DNA from 4 places in the Microbispora sp. NPDC046933 genome. Region 1 is predicted to be linked to each of the others. Evidence: riboswitches for the same ligand, from Rfam matches in the RefSeq annotation. Region 1 holds a riboswitch; each other region holds the start of a gene.
The links. Region 1 has a riboswitch for cyclic di-AMP ahead of ABZ857_RS10045 (CHAP domain-containing protein). Riboswitches for the same ligand answer to the same signal wherever they lie in the genome.
Positions count from the first base shown of each region.

Region 2: linked by a shared signal. The riboswitch ahead of ABZ857_RS40905 (hypothetical protein) and the one ahead of ABZ857_RS10045 (CHAP domain-containing protein) in region 1 are both predicted to bind cyclic di-AMP.
Region 3: linked by a shared signal. The riboswitch ahead of ABZ857_RS04510 (C40 family peptidase) and the one ahead of ABZ857_RS10045 (CHAP domain-containing protein) in region 1 are both predicted to bind cyclic di-AMP.
Region 4: linked by a shared signal. The riboswitch ahead of ABZ857_RS40565 (NlpC/P60 family protein) and the one ahead of ABZ857_RS10045 (CHAP domain-containing protein) in region 1 are both predicted to bind cyclic di-AMP.

Region 1 is NZ_JBEYWW010000006.1:87,001-92,695, forward strand. Features, by position in the region: gene ABZ857_RS10020 (ABC transporter ATP-binding protein) at 1-489, opposite strand, end outside; gene ABZ857_RS10025 (peptidoglycan-binding protein) at 486-1,550, opposite strand; gene ABZ857_RS10030 (hypothetical protein) at 1,547-2,104, opposite strand; gene ABZ857_RS10035 (response regulator transcription factor) at 2,247-2,900, shown strand; gene ABZ857_RS10040 (HAMP domain-containing sensor histidine kinase) at 2,897-4,072, shown strand; cyclic di-AMP (ydaO/yuaA leader) riboswitch at 4,259-4,392, shown strand; gene ABZ857_RS10045 (CHAP domain-containing protein) at 4,407-5,084, shown strand; gene ABZ857_RS10050 (hypothetical protein) at 5,045-5,488, opposite strand.
Region 2 is NZ_JBEYWW010000053.1:27,045-32,739, forward strand. Features, by position in the region: gene ABZ857_RS40895 (site-2 protease family protein) at 1-158, shown strand, start outside; gene ABZ857_RS40900 (DinB family protein) at 196-705, opposite strand; gene ABZ857_RS40905 (hypothetical protein) at 775-1,701, opposite strand; cyclic di-AMP (ydaO/yuaA leader) riboswitch at 1,718-1,856, opposite strand; gene galT (galactose-1-phosphate uridylyltransferase) at 1,927-2,985, opposite strand; gene ABZ857_RS40915 (DeoR/GlpR family DNA-binding transcription regulator) at 3,069-3,872, opposite strand; gene ABZ857_RS40920 (TIGR03086 family metal-binding protein) at 4,099-4,665, opposite strand; gene ABZ857_RS40925 (SpoIIE family protein phosphatase) at 4,753-5,695, opposite strand, start outside.
Region 3 is NZ_JBEYWW010000002.1:428,161-433,855, forward strand. Features, by position in the region: gene ABZ857_RS04500 (VOC family protein) at 1-72, opposite strand, end outside; gene ABZ857_RS04505 (YafY family protein) at 167-1,183, shown strand; gene ABZ857_RS04510 (C40 family peptidase) at 1,320-1,826, opposite strand; cyclic di-AMP (ydaO/yuaA leader) riboswitch at 1,957-2,114, opposite strand; gene ABZ857_RS04515 (isochorismatase family protein) at 2,724-3,161, shown strand; gene ABZ857_RS04520 (hypothetical protein) at 3,097-4,188, opposite strand; gene ABZ857_RS04525 (hypothetical protein) at 4,259-5,167, opposite strand; gene ABZ857_RS04530 (FAD-dependent monooxygenase) at 5,306-5,695, opposite strand, start outside.
Region 4 is NZ_JBEYWW010000052.1:2,395-8,089, reverse strand. Features, by position in the region: gene lysS (lysine--tRNA ligase) at 1-34, shown strand, start outside; gene ABZ857_RS40580 (NADP-dependent oxidoreductase) at 353-1,276, opposite strand; gene ABZ857_RS40575 (helix-turn-helix domain-containing protein) at 1,372-1,782, shown strand; gene ABZ857_RS40570 (LuxR C-terminal-related transcriptional regulator) at 1,856-2,104, shown strand; gene ABZ857_RS40565 (NlpC/P60 family protein) at 2,141-3,100, opposite strand; cyclic di-AMP (ydaO/yuaA leader) riboswitch at 3,254-3,407, opposite strand; gene ABZ857_RS40560 (amino-acid N-acetyltransferase) at 3,809-4,360, shown strand; gene ABZ857_RS40555 (RDD family protein) at 4,508-5,695, shown strand, end outside.

The DNA of each region.
Region 1 (5,695 bases):
CACGGCGCGGGCCACCGCCACCCGTTGCTGCTCGCCGCCCGACAGCTGGTTGGGGCGGTGGCCCAGCCGGTGGCCGAGACCCACCCGCTCCAGCGCGGCGGCGGCGCGTTCCCGCCGCGCCCGCAGCGGCGTGCCGGTGTACAGCAGGCCGTCGGCGACGTTGTCCAGCGCGCTCACCCCGGGCGCGAGGTGGAACTGCTGGAAGACGAATCCCAGGTGGCGGGCGCGCAGCGCGGACAGCTCGCGGTCGGAAAGCCCGGCCACGTCGTGCCCGGCGATCCGTACGGTGCCCGTGGTGGGCCGGTCCAGGGTCCCGATCAGGTGCAGCAGGGTCGACTTGCCGGAGCCGGACGGCCCGGCGATGGCGACCAGTTCGCCGCGTTCGACCAGCAGGTCCACCCCGCGCAGGGCCCGCACGCCGCCGCCGTACTCCTTGGTCACCTCGCGCAGCTCCACCACGTACGGCTGCTCGGGCCGCGGGATGCTCATGTGGCGGGCACCCCGACCTTCATGCCCTCGGTGAGCCCGTCGCCGGTGATCTCGACCATGCCGCTGCCGAAGGCGCCCAGCTCTACTGGGACCACGCGGGTGGACGCGCCCTCGACCACCTCGACGCCGAAGCCGCCCTCCCGCAGGGCCAGCAGCGCCTCCACGGGCACGGCCAGCACGTTCTCGCGCCGCTCGCTGACCAGTTCCACCTCGACCGGGGCCTTGTCGAGGCGGGTCTTGGGGGTCTTGCTCAGGGTGATGTCGACGTCGATGGTGCTGCCCTCGTCCTGGCCCTGCCCGGACGGGACGGCCTCGGCCACCGTGCCGACCGAGGTGATCTTCCCGGTGACCCGCTCGCCGCCGGGGAGTTCCACGGTGACCTTGGCGCCCTTCCTGGCCAGTGACTGGTCGTCGGTGGACAGGTCCACGTGCACCAGCCGCCGTACGCCCGACATGGTGAGGGCCGGACGACCGGGGGTGATCCTGTCGCCGACCTCGACCTTCGCGTCGGTCACCCGGGCGGCGGCGGGCAGGAAGACCACCTGGGAGGCGTCCACCTGCCCGGTCTCGGGCAGCCCGGCGTCGTCCTGCCACTCCTTGACGGCCAGGTAGGTGGCGTAGCTGAAGTGGTCGTCCACAGTCAGGTCGTCGCCGTAGCCGAGGACCTTGAGGTTGCGTTCGAGCTGCTCGACGTCCGGGCCGTCGTCGATGCCCTGCCGCAGCGGGCGGTACATCGGCAGCGAGCCGTACATGAGGACCACCGGCCTGCGGTCCACCCTGAGCAGCGCGCGGCCGCGCCGGACGACCGCGCCCTCGGCGGGCACCCAGGTCACGGTGCCGGAGGCGTCGGTGCTGACCTGCCGCTCGCCGGAGTAGGTCAGCGACCCCTCGACGGTCTTGGTGTCGACCAGGTCCTGCCGGGTGATCGACGCGGTGGCGGGCACCGGGGGCGGGGACGGCTCGGCCGCGCCGGCGCCGTCGCCGCCCGCCATGGCGACGGCCGTTCCGGCGGCGGCCAGGGCGAGGACTCCGGCGCCCGCGATCACCAGGCCCTTCCTCACGGCTTCCTCCCCGGCGCGTACTCCTCGCAGGCCTTCTGCGCCTCTTCCATCGCCTTCTCCTGGCCCGGTTTGATCTTGACCTGGAGCCCCTTTCCGGGTTCGGGGTCGGGCATGTCGACGCCGTGCTCGCGCATGCACTGGGCGAACTTGAGCATCCGGTCGCGCGCCTGGGGATCGTCGCCGCCGAGCTTGTCGCCGACCGCGTCCTTCATGAAGTGCTGGCAGGCCTGCATGGCCTTCTGCATCGAGGCCTCGTCGCCCTTCTTGCTCATGATCCGGACGCGGCCGTCGGGATCGGGGTCGGGCATGTCGACGCCGTGCTCGCGCATGCACTGGGCGAACTTGAGCTGGGCCTCCTGGCGGTCCACCGTGCTCGTGGCGGACGGCCTGGCCGCGGCGCCTGACGCTGTGCCCGACGTGGCGCCGCCCGCGCTGGCGATCCCGTCGTCCGCGGGCGCCGCGCCGCAGCCGGTCAGTGCCAGGGCGAGCCCCAATGTGAGCCCCAGTGTGAGCACCGGTGCCGGGCCCAGGGCGCGCAGCGGTCGTAAGCGCATGAGTCGCTCCTCTTCTCCCGGGGCGTTCGCCCGGGACGGGGCCCAACTCCAGCGGAGGCGGTGCTAAACGCGGATAAGCGGAGATCGCTTATCCGCGGCTAACACCGCGTACGCCACTCTCGGAACCGAGCGGGAGGTTGGGATGCGGGTGCTCGTGGTCGAGGACGAGGAACAGCTGGCCGAGGCCGTCGCCCGTGGGCTGCGGCTGCACGCGATCGCGGTGGACGTGGCCTACGACGGTCAGGAGGCGCTGGAGCTGGCCGCCTATGTCGACTACGACGTGGTCGTGCTCGACCGCGACCTGCCCGAGGTGCACGGCGACGAGGTGTGCCGGGAGCTGGCCGGCGCGAGCGGGGCGAGCCGCATCCTCATGCTGACGGCGGCCGGGCGGGTGCGGGACCGGGTCGGGGGCCTGTCCCTGGGCGCCGACGACTACCTGGTCAAGCCGTTCGCGTTCGCCGAGCTGGTGGCCCGGATCCGGGCGCTGGCCCGGCGCTCGCCCCGGGCGGTGCCGCCCGTGCTGGAGCGGGCCGGGATCCGGCTCGACCCCGCCCGCCGTACGGTGACGCGGGACGGGCGGCAGGTGGCGCTGGGCCGCAAGGAGTTCGACGTGCTGCACGAGCTGATGCGGGCCGGCGGAGGGCTGGTGACCTCGGCCCGGTTGCGGGCGAACGTGTGGGACGAGCACGCGGACGCGGGCACGGGCGTGCTGCGCGTCACGATCACCTCGCTGCGCCGCAAACTTGGCGACCCCCCGGTGATCGAGAACGTGCCGGGCCGAGGATATCGGCTGTGACCCGCGTCCTGTCCTTGTGGGGCAGGCTCGGCCTGCGGACGCGGCTCACCCTGCTGTACGGCGGGCTGTTCTTCCTGGCGGGGTCGGTGCTGCTGTGGTTCACCCACCTGCTGACCGCGCGGGCGCTCAACCAGCGGTTCGTGGTGGCGGTGGCGTCGAAGGTGACCGACGCCGGCGCCCCCGATGGCGTCCTGGGGGGCAGGCTGCCCGACAGCGACATGCTCGCGCAGCGGGTGCGCACCAACGTCGAGCAGGGGGCGGCCGACGTGCTGACCGACGTGCTCCGCTCGTCGGTGGTCGTCATGATCCTCGTCGGGGCCGTCGCGGTGGTGCTGGGCTACCTGGTGGCCGACCGCGCGCTGCGCCCGCTGGAGCGGGTGACCGAGACCGCGCAGCGGCTGTCGGAGAGCACGCTGCACGAGCGGATCGCCCTGCGCGGCCCGCAGGACGAGGTCAAGCGGCTCGCCGACACCTTCGACGCGATGCTCGACCGGCTGCACCGGGTGTTCGACGCCCAGCGCCGGTTCATCGCCAACGCCTCCCACGAGCTGCGCACCCCGCTGGCGGTCAACCGTACGGTGCTGGAGGTGTCGCTGGAGGAGCCCGCGGCGTCGGAGGATCTCAAGGCGCTGGCCCGCGCGCTGCTCGGCACCAACGCCAGGTACGAGCGGCTGATCGAGGGCCTGCTCATGCTCGCGCAGTCGGAGCAGGAGCTGACCGCCCGCAAGCCGGTCGACCTGCGGCAGGTCGTCCGTACGGCGATGGAGCAGATCGACCTGCAGCCGCGCCGCAGGAAGGTGGTCGTCCACGAGGACCTGTGCCCGGCGGTCGCGCACGGCGATCCGCTGTTCCTCGAACGCTGCCTGGTCAACCTGCTGGAGAACGCGATCAAGTACAACGTGCGGGACGGGGAGGTCTGGGTCCGGCTGCGGGAGGAGGAGGCCGGGGTGAGCGTGACGGTGGAGAACACCGGGCCCCCGGTCCCGCCGTACGAGGTGGACGACCTGTTCGAGCCGTTCCGCCGGCTGGGCGGCGACCGCGTCCGATCCGCCCGGGGGGCGGGGCTGGGCCTGTCCATCGTCCGGGCCATCGCCGTGGCGCACGGCGGCACGGCCGAGGCGCTCGCCCGGCCGGAGGGCGGCCTGGCCGTGACCGTGCGCCTGCCCAGGTGAGACCGGGTTGGGCGGCCGATACCCGCCTCTGCCGGGTTTGCCGCCTACTGTCCAGTAAAATCTGAGTTGTTCTAACTTGACCGGTTTGACCTGGTCTATTACGTTTTAGGCAGCTCAGGGCGCACTTGCTCATCTCAATGGTCAAGAAGCCCTCCTCAGACCGACGCGGCCGGCCGATCCCGGCCTGCCGCCCGGCCGCCGAGTCCGCGTCCGCGCGGAGCCGGGGACCCACCTCTCCTGGGGTGAATCGGCATACGTGCCGTAGGGCGACTTCCAGCCCGAACCCGTCAGCTAACCCGGTAGGCGGCATGGAAGTAAGGGAGTTCGCCCCACCATGCACGTCCTCAACACCTGTGTTCGCGCTGCACTCGCGGGCGGGGCCCTCGCCTCGGCCGTGCTGATCGCATCGCCGGCCGCGCACGCGGCGGACAACCCCGCCACCGGCAAGGGCCCGGCGGCCGCGCAGTCGATGGCCGAGATCGCCTCCACGCTGCCCAAGGTCAGCGCGGGCGACGTGCTGAACCTGGCCAGGAGCCAGATCGGGATCAGCGAGAACGCCTACGGCGGCGGGACCAAGTTCCAGCAGTGGTACATGTCCACCCCCCGCGCCCGCGAGACCCTCGCCCGCGACGGCGGCACGCTGAAGGGCTACCTCAACGCCCCCTGGTGCGACATGTTCGTCTCCTGGGTGGGACAGCAGCTCGGCATCGGGCCGGTCATGGGCTCCGACGCCTACACCGTCGAGCACGCCCGCTGGTTCGCCGACCACGGCCGCTGGGGTCGCACGCCCAAGCCGGGCGCGGTGGTGTTCTTCAACTGGAACGGCAGCAAGGCCATCGACGACGTCGAGCACGTCGGTTTCGTCGTCAAGGACAACGGCGACGGCACCATCAGGACCATCGAGGGCAACACCGGCGACGGCGGCGCCGTCGAGGCCCGCACCCGGCCCACCTGGCAGGTGGCCGGGTACGGCTACCCGATGTATCCCGGGGACGTCTCCGCCTCCTCCTGACCGGCGACCGTCCCACGCCGACTTCGAAGCGCGCCGGTGATCCCGGCGCGCTTCGTGGTCGACGGTGATCGGCATGCCGCCGTCAGCGGCAGTTCACACCGTACGGCTCGCTCGCGGCCCGCCCAGCGCCCACGAGATGATCTTGGTGGGGTGATCCTGATGATCTCCCGGGACAGACCGGGCAGGGGCGGCTCCTGGTCGGTCAGCGCCACCGCCGTGCCCCGGATCTCGATGCCCCGGGGCGCCCACGGATCGACCGTCGCGAGGTCGTCCACGACGAACGCGACCGTGCTGCCCCGCTGGACGTTCCGGAACTTCTTCGACCTGCCCAGCGCGCCCCCGCCGACGAGCCGGCCGATGCGCTGGGTGGCCAGGTAGTCGAGTTCGGCTTGGGTGAAGACCATACGTGTCTGTCCTTCAGATCAAGAAGTAGCGGATGCCGGCGTCGGGCGCCGCGTTCCTTCAGATCCTCGATGCTTCCGGACATGATCGTGTGGAGGTGTTCGGTGACGTGCTGGAGCGGCCGGTCCCGGGGTCGAGGAACCGGCGAACAGCCGTTGGCGCTGAGAAGGATCTTGATTGCAGTGAGCTGAGGCTGCTCCTGGTTGCGA
Region 2 (5,695 bases), on a different contig from region 1:
AGCGGGCCTTCGCGCGGGTGCGCCGCCGGCCCGCCCCCGGTTACGTGGACGTGGCCAAGGCGCTTCCGCTGACGTACGTCATGGCGGCCCTGCTTGTCGTGATGGGCGGCCTTCTCATCTACGCCGACCTCGTCAATCCGGTCCGCCTGTCCGGCTGAGCTCCGTCTGTCCGGCTGCGCCCCGCCGGGCGGGGGGCTACTCGCCGGTCACGCCGTCGATGCGCTCGCGCAGCAGATCGGCGTGGCCGTTGTGGCGGGCGTACTCCTCGATCATGTGGCACATGATCCAGCGCAGCGAATAGTGGACTCCCTGGCGGTCCGCCTTCGTCATCGCGTCCAGGTCGGCGCAGGCCTCCTCGGCCGCCCGCGCGTGCTCGATCTCCGCGCGCCAGGTCGCGAAGGCCTCCTCGGCGGACGCGGTGTCCACGTTGTCGAACTCGCCGTCCGGGTCGTCGTCGCTGTAGTAGATGCCGCCGAGGTCCTCGCCGTTCAGCCGCCGCCGGAACCAGGACCGCTCCACGTCGGCCATGTGCCGTACGAGGCCGAGCAGCGACATGCTGGAGGGCGGCACGGAGCGCAGCCGCAGCTGCTCCTCCGTGAGGCCCTCGCACTTCACCGCGAGGGTCTGACGGTGCCAGTCCAGCCAGGCGCGCAGCATCGCGCGCTCGTCCGCGACGACAGGGGGATCGATACGTGTGTCGGTCATTCCGGCATCCTGCCCCGAGCCGCGGCGCGGAGTCACGTCAATTGAGGTCGCTTCAGGCGGCCTGCGGGCCTAGTACATCGAGATGTGTACGTGGTCGTAGTGGTTGGCGGTGATGCCGCCGCGGTCGGACATGGTCCGCCAGCCCGGGTGGCCGAGGTTGTAGATGCGCTGCTGCCAGATCACGTACATCACGCCCAGCTTCGGCCCGTTCTTGATGGCCCAGGCGGCCAGGCTGTCGCCGAGCGCCTTCATCTCGGGGGAGGGCATGGCGCCGCCCGAGCTCATCATGAAGTCGCAGGCGCGCCCGAGCGGGTGCTCGCCGCTGTTCTCGGCGCGGTAGCAGCCCACCGGGAACCGCAGGTCGAAGTGCTTTTCGACCTCGGTGCGCATGAGCCGCATCCGGGGCGTGATGTTGTCGGCGCCGCCGGGTAGCTCCGGCGCCCACCCGCCCGTGCGCTTGCCCGGCGCGGTCGGGATCAGCGCGTCGAGCCTGTCCTTGATCTCGTCGATGAGATCCTCGGCGTCCTTCCGCTGTCCCGCGACCTCGGCGGCCTGCGCCTTGAGCTGTTCGGTCAGCGTCTTGGCGGCGTCCGCGGCCCGCTGCCGTTCGGCGCGGACCTGGTCGAAGCGCGCGAGCCTGGCGGCCTGCTCCTCCTTGAGCTGGTAGTTCAGCGCGGCGGTGTTCATGTCGGGCAGCGCCATCGCGCTCTCGGTCTGGTAGCGCAGCCCGGCCATCTGCCGTACGGCGTCCCTCGCGGCCTCGTAGTCGGTTTCGGCCTTGGCCAGCCGGCCGCGCGCCGCCTTCTCCTCGACGCGGGCCTTGGCGAGGGCCACGCGTTTGGCGTTGTAGTCGCCGATCAGCCGGTCGACCTTCTTCCGCAGGTCCGACAGCTCCTTCTTGAGCTGCTTCTCCGTCGGTTTGGGGTCGGCGGCGCCCGGGGCGGCCGTGCCGAACACGAGGACGGCGGAGGCGAGCACGCCGACAGCCAGGGGCAACGCGCGGGGCAGAGCCCACTCCTCTCCATCTGCCGACCGGGTTAGCTGACGGGTTCGGGCTGGAGGAGCCCGGGCAGGCGACTGCCTTGACCCCAGGTGCGTGGTTGGGTCCCCGGCTCCCGGGCAGGGTGCCCGGGATTAGGCGTACCGGCTGTGACCGCCGGTGTCAGGGATACTAGTGGTAAAGAAACGATGGCTGCCACCCAAGTCGCAACCATTCGGAGATCAAGCCGTTACCACCTCGCGGAGCATTCGGGCGGCCTCCTCCGGGAGCACGTCGTTGACGAACGCGCCCATGGCCGACTCCGATCCGGCGAGATACTTCAGCTTGTTCGGCGCCCGCCGGATCGTGAAGAGCTGCAGGTGGAGATAGGCGAGGTCGCGCCGGTAGGTGACCGGGGCCTGGTGCCAGGCCGCGACATAGGGCATGACGACGCCGAACAGCCCGTCCAGGCGGCGCAGCACCTCGATGTAGAGCGGCGCGAAGGCGGCCCGTTCCTCGGGCGACAGCGCGGGGATGTCGGGCACCCGGCGGTGCGGGTAGACGTGCACCTCGAACGGGTACCGCGCGGCGGCCGGGACGAAGGCCGTCCAGTACTCGTTGGCGGCCACCACCCGCGGCCCCCTCCGCTCGGCGGCCAGGACGTCCGCGAACAGGTTGCCGCCCCGGTGGCGGGAGGCGGCGTCCAGCATCTGGCGGGTACGCGGCGTGACGTACGGATAGGCGTAGATCTGCCCGTGCGGGTGCGGCAGCGTGATACCGATCTCGGCGCCGCGGTTCTCGAAGCAGAAGACCTGCTCCACGCCGGGCAGGGAGGACAGCTCGGCCGTGCGGTCGGCCCACGCCTCGACGACCAGCTCGGCCTGCGCGTCGCTCAGCGAGCTGAACGACGCGTCGTGGTCGGAGGTGAAGCAGACGACCTCACAGCGCCCGATCCCCGGCCGCACCTCGCTCAGCCCGCCCACCTGCTCGTACGCGCCCGTGTTGAAGCTGAACGACGGGAACCGGTTCTCGAACACCGCCACCTCGTACGGCGAGGGGATCTCCGAGCCGGGATGGGCCGGGCAGAGCGGGCACTCCTCGGCGGACGGCAGGTGGGTGCGCGTCTGGCGGTGCCGGGCGACGGCCACCCACTCGTCCGTCAGGGGGTCGTAGCGCAGCTCGGAGGCGAGCGGGCGCGGCGGCAGGTCCCTGGGGTCGGCGGCGCTGTGGTCGGCGTCGTCGCGCCGGTCGAAGTAGATCAGCTCGCGGCCGTCGGCGAGATGGGTGATGGTGCGCTTCACAGAGCGGTCTCCAGCTTCACAGAGCGGTCTCCAGCTTCACGGTGCGGTGTCCCGGGTCACAGCGGGCTTCCAGAGGTCCGGGGTCACAGTGCGTTCTCCAGCTCGGTCTCCCCGGACGGATCGGCGAGGAGGAGCTCGCCCGCGTGCTCCGACAGCGCGGCGCGCGCCTCCTCCGGCAGGCCGACGTCGCTCACGACCATGTCGGCTTCGCCGAGGGTGGCGATCGTGCTGATGCCGATCGTCCCCCACTTGGTGTGGTCGGCCAGGACCACGAGCTGCTGTGCGGCCGCGATGAGGGCGCGGTCGGTCTCCGCCTCCAGCAGGTTGGGGGTGGTGTAACCGGCCCGGACGCTCATGCCGTGCACGCCGAGCATGAGCGTGTCGACGTTCAGGGAGCGGACGGCCGCCACGGCCACCGGGCCGACCAGCGCGTCGGAGGGCGTGCGCACGCCTCCCACCAGTACCACGGTCTGGTCGGGCCGTCCCGCCCGGTGGAAGACGTCGGCCACCTGGACGGAGTTGGTGATCACGGTCAGCTCGGGCACGTCCACCAGGTGGTGGGCCAGTGTCCAGGTCGTGGTCCCGGCCGACAGGGCGACGGAGCTGCCCGGCCGGACGAGCATGGCGGCCCGGCGGGCGATGGCCTCCTTCTCGGCCTGCTGCCGCACCGACTTGGCCGCGAAGCCCGGCTCCTCGGTAGAGCCGGTGCCGGTGGCGGTCGCCCCGCCGTGCACCTTGACGATCAGGCCGCGCTCCGCGAGGACCTCCAGGTCGCGGCGGATCGTCATGTCCGAGACCCCGAGGTCGCGTACGAGCTGCGCGACGCGCACCCCGCCGGTTCTGCGTACCCTCTCCAGGATCGCCTGCTGCCGTTGCTGGGCCAGCATCCACCACTCCTGTCAACAGATTCAAACAAATTATGCCGCACGCACGTGGAGACATGTTGAGTTGGGGTCCGGGTACTTGCCGCTCGCGGTCCGGGGGAGGACATTGAGCGAAAGCCGTACTCGACGGAAGGCGGTCGTGATGGGCAGGCGCGCACGCAAGTCGAAGGCACGCAAGAAGAAGAAGGCCAACCACGGCAGGCGGCCCACAGGCCGGTAGACGGCAGTCCTAGGGGTTCCTGCCCCAGGCGGCGAGCAGGTGAGTCTGCTGGTCGGCGCCGGCCGGGACGTCCCGCTCGTCCCCGATCACGCCCGCCTCGCGGTAGTCCTCCCGCGCCTTCTCGAACCATTCCGAGCAGGAGGCGACGAGCTCGGGGTCGAGCCGTTCCGGCCCGCCGATGGCACGTGCCAGGTCCCAGGTGTGGATCAGCGCGTCCGCGAACAGCTCGGTGATGTACTCCTCACCCGGCACGTCGCCGAAGGACAGGTGGGTCACGCTGGTCAGGGCGCCCTCGGCGTACACCGCCTGGACGGCGCCCTGCGCGGACGCCTCGAACGCCTTGAGCGGGTCGTCGCCGAGCACGTCGCCCTCGAAGGCGTCCCCCACCTCGGCGACCGTACGGCCGGACAGCAGCTCGGGGGCCCACAGGTTCTCGGCCACGACGTGGTTGACGAGCCCCCGGACGTCCCAGTCGACGCAGGGGGTCGGCAGCTCCCACTGTCCCCGGCGGACGAGATGGAGGCGGTCCCCGAAACCGTCCAGCGCCCTGCGGTACGCGTCACGGATGTCGATCATGTCCCCTCCTCGCCACGAACTCCCCGTTCGAACGTAACTCTTCTCAACGATCAGTCATACACGCTCGCCGGGGAGGGAACGCCCGGGTCAAGGGAGGTGCTGCTCGACCCAGACGATCTTTCCGTACGGAGTGGGCCGGGTGCCCCAGCGATAGGCGAACCGCTTGATCAGCTGGAGACCGCGGCCGGTGTCCTCGTCGGGGGTGGCCGTGCGCGGGGCGGGAGTGGCGGGGGAGCCGTCGACGACCTCGACCACCAGCGTGCGGCCGCGCAGCAGGCGCAGCTCGATCGGCGGCCAGCCGTGCTTGAGCGCGTTGGTGACCAGCTCGCTCACGATGAGCTGGGTGCTGTCCACCAGGCCGCCCAGGCCCCACCTCTGCAGCGTGCCGCGGACGAAGCGGCGGGCGTGCGAGACGAACCGCGGGTCGGACGGCAACGGGCAGGCCGCCACCTCGTCCGGGTCGAGATCGCGCACCCGGGCCACCATCAGCGCGATGTCGTCACGCTCGTGGCCCGACCGCTGGCTGCTGATGATCACGTCGCACATGTCGTCCAGGTCCTCGACCGGACCGGCGAGCAGGCGGCGCAGCCCCATGATCCCGGCGTCCAGGTCCCGCTCCCGGCTCTCCACGAGACCGTCGGTGTAGAAGGCGAGCACGCTCCCGGCCGGCAGGACCATCTCGCGCGACTCCAGCGGGTCGCTGCCGATGCCGAGAGGCAGGCCCGACGGCAGCTCGATGATCTCAGTCGACCGGTCGGGGTGCAGCAGGATCGGCGGCACGTGCCCGGCACGGGAGAGCGCGCAACTGCGCGTCACCGGGTCGTAGACGGCGTAGATGCACGTCGCGATCTGGCTCGGGTCGAGGTCCTGGCTCATCAGGTTGAGCCGGAACAGCACCTCGTCGGGTGGCAGGTCGAGGCTCGCGAGCGTACGCGCGGCCGTGCGGAGCTGGCCCATGGTCGCCGCGGCCCTGGTCCCGTGGCCCATGACGTCGCCCACCACCAGGGCCGTACGGCACCCGGGCAGGGCG
Region 3 (5,695 bases), on a different contig from region 1:
CGTGGCCCGCTCGTAGAAGTCGACGAGGCGCGCGACGTCGCCCGTGATGATGCGGATCGATACGAAGTCCATGGTGATCTCCCTGGTTTGTGGGGTCGTTCTCACGGGGCACACTAGGACGGATACCGGACAGGAACCGCCCAGTATTTTCACTAGGTTGTGTGACGTGGCTCGACCTACTCACCGCGTGCTCACGCTGTTGGAGCTCCTGCAGTCGGGAGGCATTCGGACGATGGCCGAGCTCGCCGACCGGCTCGGCGTCGACGAGCGCACCGTGCGGCGGTACGTGGACCACCTGATCGACCTCGACGTGCCCGTCGAGTCGGTGCGCGGCCGCTACGGGGGGTATCGGCTCGCCCCCGGATACCGCATGCCTCCGCTCATGCTGAGCGAGGACGAAGCGCTCGCCGTGCTGCTCGGCCTGGTCGCCGGTCGCCGGTCAGGGTTGACGACGACGACGGGCACGGCGAGTGAGACGGCGGCGGCCAAGATCCGGCGGGTCCTGCCCGAGCGGCTCGCCCGCAGGCTCGACACCGTGCTCGGATCCCTCGCTTTCACGGCTTCGCCCGGCGGGTTCGCCGCCCCGGAGACCGCGGTCCTGCTCTCCGTCGCCGATGCGGTGCGCCACCACCGGCCGATCTCCATCAGGTACACCGCCGCCGACGGCCGGCGCAGCGAACGCACGCTGCATCCGTACGGGCTCGTCGCCCATGCGGGCCGGTGGTACGTGACGGGTGCGGATCCCGGGATCGGCGAGGACCGGACCTTCCGGCTGGATCGCATCGCGGATGCGAGGACCCTGCCCGGTTCGTTCGAGCCGCCCGCCGGGCTCGATCCGGCGCAGCACGTCTTGTCAGGGTTCGCCAAGGCTCGGTATCGGCATGAAGTGGTCCTGCGGATCCAGGGGACGGTCGAGCAGATCCGCGCCCGGCTTCCCGCCGGCGTCGCGACTGTGGAGGAGTCCCCGTCCGCGGGAGGCGCGGATCCGGAGACCGAGGGCTGGCTCCGCGTCGAGTTGCGAGCGGAGCGGCTCGACTGGTTGCCTCCGGTGCTCGCGTCGCTCGACCGGCCGTTCGTCATCGAGCGGCCGGACGAGCTCCGCGGCCTTGTCGTCGCGCTCGCGGACCGGCTGGCGGCCTCCGCCCGCAAGGTCCCGCCGGCGCCAGGCACAGGTGTCGCCTGAGGCGGAGCACTATGGTGTCAAGGCGCCGAACGGCTACTGCGGACTCGGCGTGAGTCGCGCGTCGGCGGAGATGTCCCGGCAGGTGGCGGCCGCGTCGGGACATCTCCGCCGAGGAGGTCTCCACGGCGGCTCGGGGTCAGACTCCGGGACGTACGGCGGTGAGGAAGCCGCTCCTCCAGTAACCGTTGATCTTGTCGACGCTGACCACCGCGCCGCTGTGAGGGGCGCTGATCACCTTCTTGTGCCCTATGTACATGCCCACGTGGCCGCCGCCGTTGGTGAAGATGAGGTCGCCGGGCTTGAGATGTGCCAGGGAGACCTTCTTCTTGACGGCGTCGAGCATCGACCACGTCGTACGCGGGAGCTTGACGCCGGCCTTGCGCCAGGCGAACTGGACCAGCCCCGAACAGTCGAACGCCCGGGGGCCTGTGGCGCCCCATACGTACGGATCGCCGAGGTGCTTCTTCGCCACCCTGATGGCATGCTCGGCCTTCTCCTGCTGGAGAGCGGATTTGGTGAGCTTCTTGGTCGCGGAATCCTCCGCCGCGGAGGACGCGGGGGCCTCGCCGGTCGCGACCCCGGTGACGGGTGGCGTGGGGGGCTCGGGTGAAACGACCCCGGGGGCCGGGGGCGGGGCTGTCACCGTCCCCGGCGCGGCGGCCGCGGGGAGTGCGCTCAGGGCTCCCGCTGAGGCGGTGAGCGCGACGCTACCGATGGTGACGCAGGCAATGCGGAGCAGAGTGGTGGAGTTGGTAGACAGGGGATCTCTCCCTAGGGTCTTCCGCTTGCGCCTACCGGGTTAGCTGACGGATTCGGGCGGGGAAGTCGCCCTACGGCGCTGGCGCGCCGATTCACCCCAGACCTTCGTCGAAGGTCGACTGGTTCCCCGGCTCCGGGCCTCCTTGCTGCACGGATTCGGCATCACCGGCGCCCAGGGGGGCGGAGAGGACATGGCGACGGTGACAGTGGATGTTCGTTTCGAACACGGCCGGGCCGGGTTCGTAACGGCGGCGTCACGTGGACCCCGTCGTAGGGCAAGGAAACTACCAAGTAGCCCCATATTGTCGCAAAGGGTGCAAAACGGTAAGGATCACATAAAAAGGATCAAAATCGTAAAACCGCAGGTCAGGGCAATCATTGGATAAACAAATGTGGCGCTCGTCACACTCGTTGAGCGGTTCCGGGGCCGCCACGGCGGGCGCACATGGTCAGCGAACGGCTCGCGGGGGCGTGAGGTGCGCGGCCGGCGTCTTCGGGCTTCGGTGGCCGTGCGTCAGATGTGCGACGGCACGTCGTACGCGCTGGGCGGTGAGGGGGCTTTGGCCGTCACGGGTGCGCCCTGGTCGGCGGGCAGGCCGTTGCGACGGGCCAGCGTGCCCAGAGCGCTTCGGAGCGCCCGTGTCTCGTCGGGGGCTGAGGCCGTCGGTCAGTTCCGTGTCGAGTTCGGCCGCCGCCGCGGTGCACGCGGCCAGCAGTTCCCGGCCCTCCGTGGTGAGTGCCAGTGTCTGCCTGCGCCGGTCCCCGGGATCGCGCGCCGTACGTGCGTACCGGACCGTCCTGCTGGGACGACGCCGCCTGGCGTGAGACCGTCCTGTCGGCGGGCCGCCCCACCCTGGTGATCCGCGGGGTCACCACGGAGGTCGTGGTGCTGCGCACCGCCCTCGATGCGCTCGCGCATGGCCTCGACGTGCAGGTCCTGGTGGACGCCTGCGGGGGCATCGCCGCCCGCACCGAGGACGCCGCCCTGCGGCAGATCGAGGCCGCAGGCGGCGTGGTGACCTCCGTGGCGGGTTTCGCCGCCGACATGGGCGGAGTGAGGGACTCGCTCCGCCGCATGCTCACCTCTCCGCCTCCGGCCACGCCTCAGCCGGTACGACGACGACAACGCCCCACCGGTTCCCGAGGTCGGCCTGTCACCGCGTACGCCAGAAGGTGCCGTTGGCCGAAGGGTCGTCGGGGTCGCCCTGCGGCACGGTGAACCCCGCACCCCACAGTGTCGCCGTCCCGGGCCTGTGCGCGATCGAGAACAGGGCGGCGTCGGTGCCGGGCTTCCGGGGGATTGGGGCACTCCGCCACGCCGAACCCGTGACGTGCCACAGGGTCGAGTTCCAGTCGCTCTGCACGACCCACACGCCGCCCTCGCCGTCGGGCTCCACCTCCGTGTACGGCTGCGCGTTGGCGGCACCGATCGAGGTGGTCCATGAGCTGCCGTTCCAGCGCATGACCAGGGTGCGGCTGTAGGTCACGTCGTCGCCCTCGTCGTCGGCGCCTTCCCAGGTGACGCCGCCGACGGCCCACACGTTGCCCGGGCCCACGACGGCGATGTCGTGGAGGACAGCGGCGGCGTCAGGGGCGGGAAGCTTGATCGTGGGTGTGGGCGCCAGCGCCCAGGACTTCCCGTTCCACCGCATGATCGCGGGACGATCGCCCTTGGTCCCCGCCGCCCAGACGTCACCGGCCCTGTACGCGTCGACGGCGGCGGCGCGGGCCGGCAGCGGGACGCTCGTCCACGAGGACCCGTTCCAGTGTCTGGCCGAGGCCGTGGACTCGGCGACCGCCCAGACGTCCCTCGCGCCCGTTCCGTCGGCGTCGGTCGCGGAGAAGCCGCTGCCGAGCGAGACGGTGGTCCACCCGCGGCCGTTCCACCGAGCGGCCTTCCCCGGGCCGAAGACCCACACGTTCCTGTTCGAGGTGGCCGCGACGGCCTTCAGCTCGTACGGCGGGCTGCCGGGGACGACCTTCCACGATCCGCCGTCGAACCACTGGACCAGGCCCCGCTGCCTGCCGTTCACCACCCGGTGACCGGCCGCCCACACCGACCCGTCGCCCAGGACGGTGACGTCGTTGAGGACGTCGTCCCCGGGCAGCGTGTTCACCCTGGTCAGCCGCCACGCCGATGCGGCCTCCCCGGCCTGGCGGCCCTGGTGGGTCACGCCCGAGGCCGCCGTGGCCGGCAGGCACGCCAGCCCGAGCGCCGTCATGGCCGAGACGAATACGGTACGCACGATGCTCCCCTCCCGTTCACGAGTACGACGTCCGGGAGAGGTCATACGTTCACGCGGGTGAGGGCGGGACTCACTTCTTCTCCGTCCACGGCTCGTATTCGTCGTCCCCGGGGAGCACCCAGACCTTCACGTCGGGCCTGGTCATCGTCCGTAGCGGTGTCGCCTTGCCGGTCGTCTTCGAGATCCGGTAGACGGCCACCCCTGTCCTGGTCTTCGACCGGACGATCAGGCGTCCCGCCTCGTCGAAGTCGAGATCGTCCATGTGCTGCCCTCGGGGCAATCGCACGGTCACGGTGCCTCTCACCCGGCCGGTACGCAGGTCGAGCAGGCGTATCTTCCGATACTTGGGCCACGAACCGACAGGCGCCGCCGCCGTCACGTAGTCGTTCGCCAGCGCCATCGGCGACAGCCGCGTCTTCAGCCGCAACCGGGCGCGCAGCCCCCGGTCGAACACCGTCACCCGCTCCCCTTCCAGCAGCAGCCGCTTGCTGTCCGGGCTGAATCCCGCGAGCCCCCACGCGTCCGTCCCTCCTGGCGGCGGAAACGTCTTGCCTTTCCGCAGGTCCACCAGGACTCCCAGCCCCGGCGCCGAGGTCCCGGTCACCACGTAACTGCCGTCGTACGACACCGACGGCCACTCCTCGCCGATCGTGTACGCCGTGATGTTCCGGATCGCTCTTTCCTTGCCGTGCAGAGTCCGCTCGACGAACAGCCCGTCCGACTTGCGGAAGTAGAAGAAGTGCCGGCCGTCCCCGCTGATCAGGAACGCCGCCCGCGTCCCGGCGTTGACCGCGTCGCGGGGCGCCACGGCGAGGGCTTCGGGCACCTTCACCACGTCACCGTTGGTCAGCACCAGTTCCCAGGTCTGGGTTCGCTGGGCGTACGCGATCGTGACCGGTGCGGTGGCAGCCGCCGCGGGCTGCCCGCTCAGCGGTACGGCGGTCAGGAGAAGGGTCGCGAGAACCGTACGCAATCTCATGCCGTGTGAGATGCCGGAGAACCGTGAAATGTTGCGGGTTCCGACGAGAGGCGTACCCCCGCGGGGCCGTTGCGTGAGCGGTTCGCGGCGTGGCGGGCCCGGCCGTCGCGACGGCCGTACGAATGACGGTGTGCACGGCTACGAAGCCGGCGTGCGGTAATCCCTGATCGTGATCGCGGTCGCGGCCCTGCGGATCGGCTCGGTGACGCGCTCGATCATGCGGTTCCTTCCCGGCAGATGCGGCATCAGCCGCAGCATCAGCATCTGGAACCGGATCTGCGCCGCGGACTTCAGCACCATGCCCTTGAGGTTGTTCGCGGCGAGCTTCTGGTTCTCCTCGGCGAAGTGCCGCATCTCGCGCTCGTACGCGGCGAACCCGGCGGCGTGGTCTCCCGCCGCCTCGGCGAGGCAGCCCGCGAGAACGTAGGCGCCGGCCAGGGCCAGGCTGGTGCCCTGGCCGGACGCGGGCGAGGCCGCGTAGGCGGCGTCGCCCACGAGTGCCACCCGGCCCGACGACCAGCGGTCCAT
Region 4 (5,695 bases), on a different contig from region 1:
CGACCGGGTGCGCGAGCTGCTCGGTCGCGCCTGATCGGCGTGTCGGATTCCTTGGAGGCGGGTCACACCGCCTGAACGCCGGCGCCGCGGGCCGGACGGCACGGCCGTCCGGCCCGCGGCCGTGCCGACACGCCTCCGGGACGCCTCCGGGACGCCTCCGGGTCGCCTCGCGGACCGGTGGCGGCGTCAGAGCGCCCAAAAGGCAGGGACCCGCACGCCAGGGTGTCCGGCAGTTCAAGGTGCCCGGCAGTTCAGGGTGCCCGGCAGTTCAGGGTGCCGGCAGCTCGGGGTGTCCGGCAGGTGACGGTGTTCGGCAACTCAGGGTGTTCGGCAACTCAGGGTGTTCGGCAACTCAGGGCAACAGCACCAGCCGGCCGCGCAGGCCGCCCCTCCGCAGGCGTTCGTGCGCCTCGGCCGCCCGCTCCAGGGGATAGGTGCCGGCGACCCGCGTGGTCAGCCGTCCCGCCTCGGCCAGCTTGGCGACGTCCCGGAGCTGGGCCGCGTCGGCGCGGACGAACACCGTCGAGACCCGGATGCCGCGCAGCGGGATCGGGGCCTGCCCGGCGCCGACGGCGACGAACGCGCCCCCGTTGCGCACGGCGTCCAGGGCGGGCAGGCCGACGACCGCCGCGTCCACCAGACCGTCCACACCGCCGGGAACGAGGGCCCTGACCGCCCCGGCCAGGTCGGCGCCTCTCGGGACGAACCATTCGGCGCCGAAGCCCCGCACCAGTGACTCGTCGCCGGGCGCGGCGACCGCGGCGACCCTGATCCCCCGTGCCACGGCCAGTTCCACGAGATAGCCGCCGAGGCCACCGGCCGCGCCCGTGACGAGCAGGGTCCCACCCTCGGCGAGCCCGGCGAGATCGAGCGCCTGGGCGGCGGTGAGCGCGTTCAGCGGCAGCGTCGACGCCTCGGGCGCGGCCACTCCGGCGGGCGCGGGCGCGACGGCCGTCTCGTCCAGCACCACCAGGTCCGCCTGGGCCTTGAGTGGATCCGTCAGCCGGTCCGACAGTCCGATGACCCGCTCCCCCGGGCGCATGCCCGTCACGCCCGGACCGACGCGATCGATCACGCCCGCCACGTCCCAGCCGAGTGCGTACGTCTCCTGGTGCGGCATGAGCTTGTGATCGGCGAGGGCGCCCGCGGCCGTGAGCAGGTCGACGGGGTTCACGGCCGCCGCCTCGACCCTGATCCGCACCTGTCCCGGCCCCGGCTCGGGTTCGGCGACGTCGACGACCCGTACGGCGCCGCCCTGTGCCACCAGTGCTCTCATGAATTCCTCCTTCCGTACGGCAAGCAGGGTAGGGAGAGCTACTCTCTCCGGGTAAGAAGGCACCTGAAAGTGCGTAAGGGAGGCGGAGGGAAGACATGGCCACCCGGACGGCGGCCGAGCGCCGCGAGGAGGCGCGCCAGCGGTACAACGCGTACGTCGCGACCTGCCCGTCGCGGAAGCTGCTCGACACCCTCAGCGACAAGTGGGTGAGCCTGGCGCTCACCGCGCTCGCCCACGGCCCGCTCCGGTACAGCGAGCTGGCGAGGACGATCGCCGGCGTCAGCCAGAAGATGCTCACGCAGACGCTGCGGACGATGGAGCGCGACGGCCTGGTCTCCCGTACGGTCACCCTCTCGGTGCCGGTCCGGGTCGACTACCGGCTCACGCCGCTGGGCGAGGACCTCATGCCGCTGCTGGAAGCGATCAAGCGCTGGGCCGAGGTTCACATGGAGGATGTGGAGGCGGCCAGGGAGGCGTACGACCGGCGGCTCGACCCCGAACCTTGACGACCTTCATTGCAGGCGTTTACCGTCCCTGAAGGGTGGGCCGACGAATCATCGTCGTGGGGGAGGGCGGACGATGGGTGTTCCCGAGGTCGTCTACCGAGGTGACAATCTCGCCTCGGAGCTTGACCGTGCCGGTCTCACCGAAGAGGACCTGCTTCTCCTCGCGGAGCTGGCCAAGGGCGTGACCGCCGACCGGGTGGGCCGCAGTCTCGACGTCAGCGGGCGCACCGTGCGGCGCCGGCTGCGGTGCATCTGCGACCGCATCGGCGTCGCGACCGCGATCGAGGCGGTCGCCTGGGCGGCGCGCCGCCGCCTCATCTGACCGCGTTCCGCCCCCACGGCCTCCCTCTGGGGAGGCTCAGTCGGCGACGCGCACCGCTCCCGCGAACGGCCGCCCGGCGATCTTCGCGATGTGGATGACGTCTCCCGTGCGCGGCGCGTGGATCATGTAGCCACCGCCGATGTAGATGCCCACGTGGTGCAGGTCGGAGTAGAAGAACACCAGGTCGCCGGGGCGGAGCTGGTCACGGGGAATGTGCGTGCCGGCCGTCCACTGGTCGCCCGTGTAGTGGGGCAGGCTGATGCCGACGGACTGGTAGGCCGCCATGACCAGGCCGGAGCAGTCGAAGGAGCCGGGCCCCTCGGCGCCCCACACGTACGGCTTGAGCTGCTGCGCGAGGGCCCAGCGCGCCGCCTGGGCGGCCTTGCCGTCGCCCACGATGGGGAACGACATCCTCCTGCGCGTCTCGCTGCCGACCGTCCGGGAGACCTGCCGGTAAAGGTTGCTCTCGGTCTTCTTGATCAGCTTGGTGATCTTGTCGCGCTGCGAGTCGAGGCCGCTGAGGAGCTTCTTGACCTCGGCCTGCCGGGCGGAGGCGCTCTCCCTGGCCCGTGCGGCGGCGTCCATGGCCTTGGTGACCTCGGCGACCTCCTGGCTCTCCTGCAGCTCCAGCGCGTACTGCGTGGAGGCCTGGTCCAGGTACTGCCGGGGGTCGGCGTCGCTGTCGATGAGCACGAGCGCGTTGCCGAGCCCGTTGGTCATGTAGGAGTGCTGCGCGAGGGCGCTCGCCTTCTGCCGGCGGACCTCCAGCTCGGCCTCGCTCTTGGCGAGGTTCTTCTTGGCGAGGTCGGCGGACCGCTCGGCCGCCTTCAGACGCACGCGCTCGCCGTTGTACTGCTCGGTGAGGGTCTCGATCTCGGTGTAGAGGCTCTCGACCTGCTCGGTGAGCTCCTTGAGGCTCGGCTTGGGGTCGGCGGTGGCGCGGACCACCGGGGCGCCGAACGTGATCGCGGTGAGCGCGACGCCGACGAACGCCAAGCGGCGGATGGCACCCGGACCGGCCGTGCCGGATCCGGACCGTCGGCGGCGGGCGTGCCTGCCCGTCGGCCGTCCTCCACGCATGCGCAACCGAGCTCCTCTCCCACATGTGCCCCGCCGGCGGGCCCGTGTCGTCGGGACGGGGCCGTACTGCGGGGCACTACTGAGCGCCTACCGGGTTAGCTGACGGGTTCGGGCCGGAGTAGCCCTACCTTGGCGGATTCACCCCTTGACGATCTCAGACCGAACCGATCCTGATCCTGCAGTTGGGTCCCCGGTTCCCCTTCGCACTCGGTGCTCGAAGATTCGGCGCCCGGTCGCCGTGAGCGCTCACGATGACCGGCATCGTCGCTGGACGATAGTGCACGGCGAGTTCTTGCTCAACCAGAACTCCGAAACCCGTCTACGTTTGACAACCAAACGATCACAGTCGGGTCACGGGCTCGGTAGTGATGCGTCCGTGTTCACCTGGGTTTAGAGCGATCTGAGGCATTGGATGTGCTGCTCGGACTGCTGGAAAAAGTGGGACGAACTGGAACGGCCACCTCGGGGTGCGGCTGTGCATCCGTCCGTATCCTGGAGGCTACGGACGGTCAGGCGCCATGTCGGATGCGGCGTTTGGGAATGACCGTTATCCAGGAAGACGCGAGGAAGACGCTCCGCGCCGACCCCATGGGATCGGCGGAGGTCCGGCTAGGCTGGCCGACCATGGAGCAGGTCGCCGCGCAGACATCCAGCGGATCGGGTGCCACGGCCGTGACGGTGCGCCGGGCCAGGACGCCGGACGTCCGGGTGATCCGGCGCCTCGTCGACGCGTACTCGGGCTCCGGTCCCCGCCTGCTCAAGAAGAGCACGGTCACCCTGTACGAGGACGTCCAGGAGTTCTGGGTGGCCGAGACGGGCGGGCAGGTCGTCGGCTGCGGCGCGCTGCACGTGCTGTGGGAGGACCTGGCCGAGATCAGGACCGTCGCGGTGGACCCCACGGCACGCGGCGGGGGCGTCGGCCACCGGATCGTCGCCGCGCTCATCGAGACCGCCAGGGACCTCGGCGTGCGGAGGGTCTTCTGCCTCACGTTCGCCGTGGAGTTCTTCGCCAGGCACGGCTTCAGGCCCATCCAGGGCACCCCGGTCTCTCCGGAGGTGTACGCGGAACTGCTCGCGTCGTACGACGAGGGTGTCGCCGAGTTCCTCGACCTGGAGCACGTCAAGCCGAACACGCTGGGGAACACCCGGATGTTGCTGCACCTCGACCGTCATTGATCGCCATTGATGGGCATTGATCATCGATCTTGACGGTGATTGTCATCTGCTGCAAAGGTGACTGTTGATACACCTGTCGCTACTTTTGGCAATATCAGCGTGTGCTACAGACATGCGGCGCATGCGTCTTCGAAACGAGGTGACACGGTGAGCACCGGACAGCCGCCGTACCCCCAGGACGAGTCGGACGGGACGCCACCGCCGTCATCGAACCCCGGGTACAACACGGACAGACAGGCCCAGGACTACGACCCCGACGTCACGGTCGTCAGTTATCGCCACCCCGGGCAGCACACGGGCCCGCAGCAGCCGCCCGGCTACGACCCCGCCCAGGGCGGCTACGGCCAGCAGCAGTACGGCCAGCAGGGCTATGGCCAGACCGGCCCGCAGCAGGGCTACGGCCAGGAGGCCGCCCAGCAGCAGGGCTACGGCCAGCAGCAGTACGGGCAGCAGCAGTACGGCCAGCAGGGCTACGGGCAGACCGGCCCGCAGCAGCCCCCGCAGCAGGGCTACGGCCAGCAGGGTTATGGCCAGACCGGCCCGCAGCAGGGCTACGGGCAGCAGCAGTACGGCCAGCAGGGCTACGGCGCCCAGCAGGGCCAGCAGCAGTACGGTCAGCCGTCCCAGAGCGGCTACGGCCAGCAGGCCGCCCCGCAGGACTACGGCCAGCAGCAGGACTACGGTCAGCAGCAGGGTTACGGCCAGCAACCGGGCTACGGGCAGCAGCAGTACGGCCAGCAGGGCTACGGCGCCCAGCAGGGTCAGCAGCAGGGTCAGCAGCAGGGCTACGGTCAGCAACCCGGCTACGGGCAGCAGCAGTACGAGCAGCAGGGCTACGGCGCCCAGCAGGGCCAGCAGCAGGGCTACGGCCAGCAGTACGCACAGCAGGCCCCGCAGCAGGGTTACGGGCAGCAGCAGGGCTATGGCCAGCAGTACGGCCAGCAGGGGTACGGTCAGCCCGGCTTCGCGCAGCCGTACGGGGCGGCGGGCCAGATCCCGCCCGGCGCACCGGCCCCGCTCGCGGAGTGGTGGCAGCGCCTCGTCGCCCGCATCATCGACGGCGTGATCGTCGGGATTCCCTTCTGGATCATCACGCTCGTGATCACGGGGATCGTCGTCACCGCCCCGAGCATCAACATGACCAGCGGGGTGGTGGACGCCGGAGGCGGTTACTTCCTGGCGTCGCTGCTCACCGCGATTCTGGGCGGCATCGTCATGGTCGCCTACGAATTCCTCATGCTGCGGGCGCAGGGGCAGACGCTCGGTAAGAAAGTCATGGGCATCAAGGTCGTTCCGGTCGGCGGCACTCTCGACGCGGGCGGGCTTCCCCAGGAC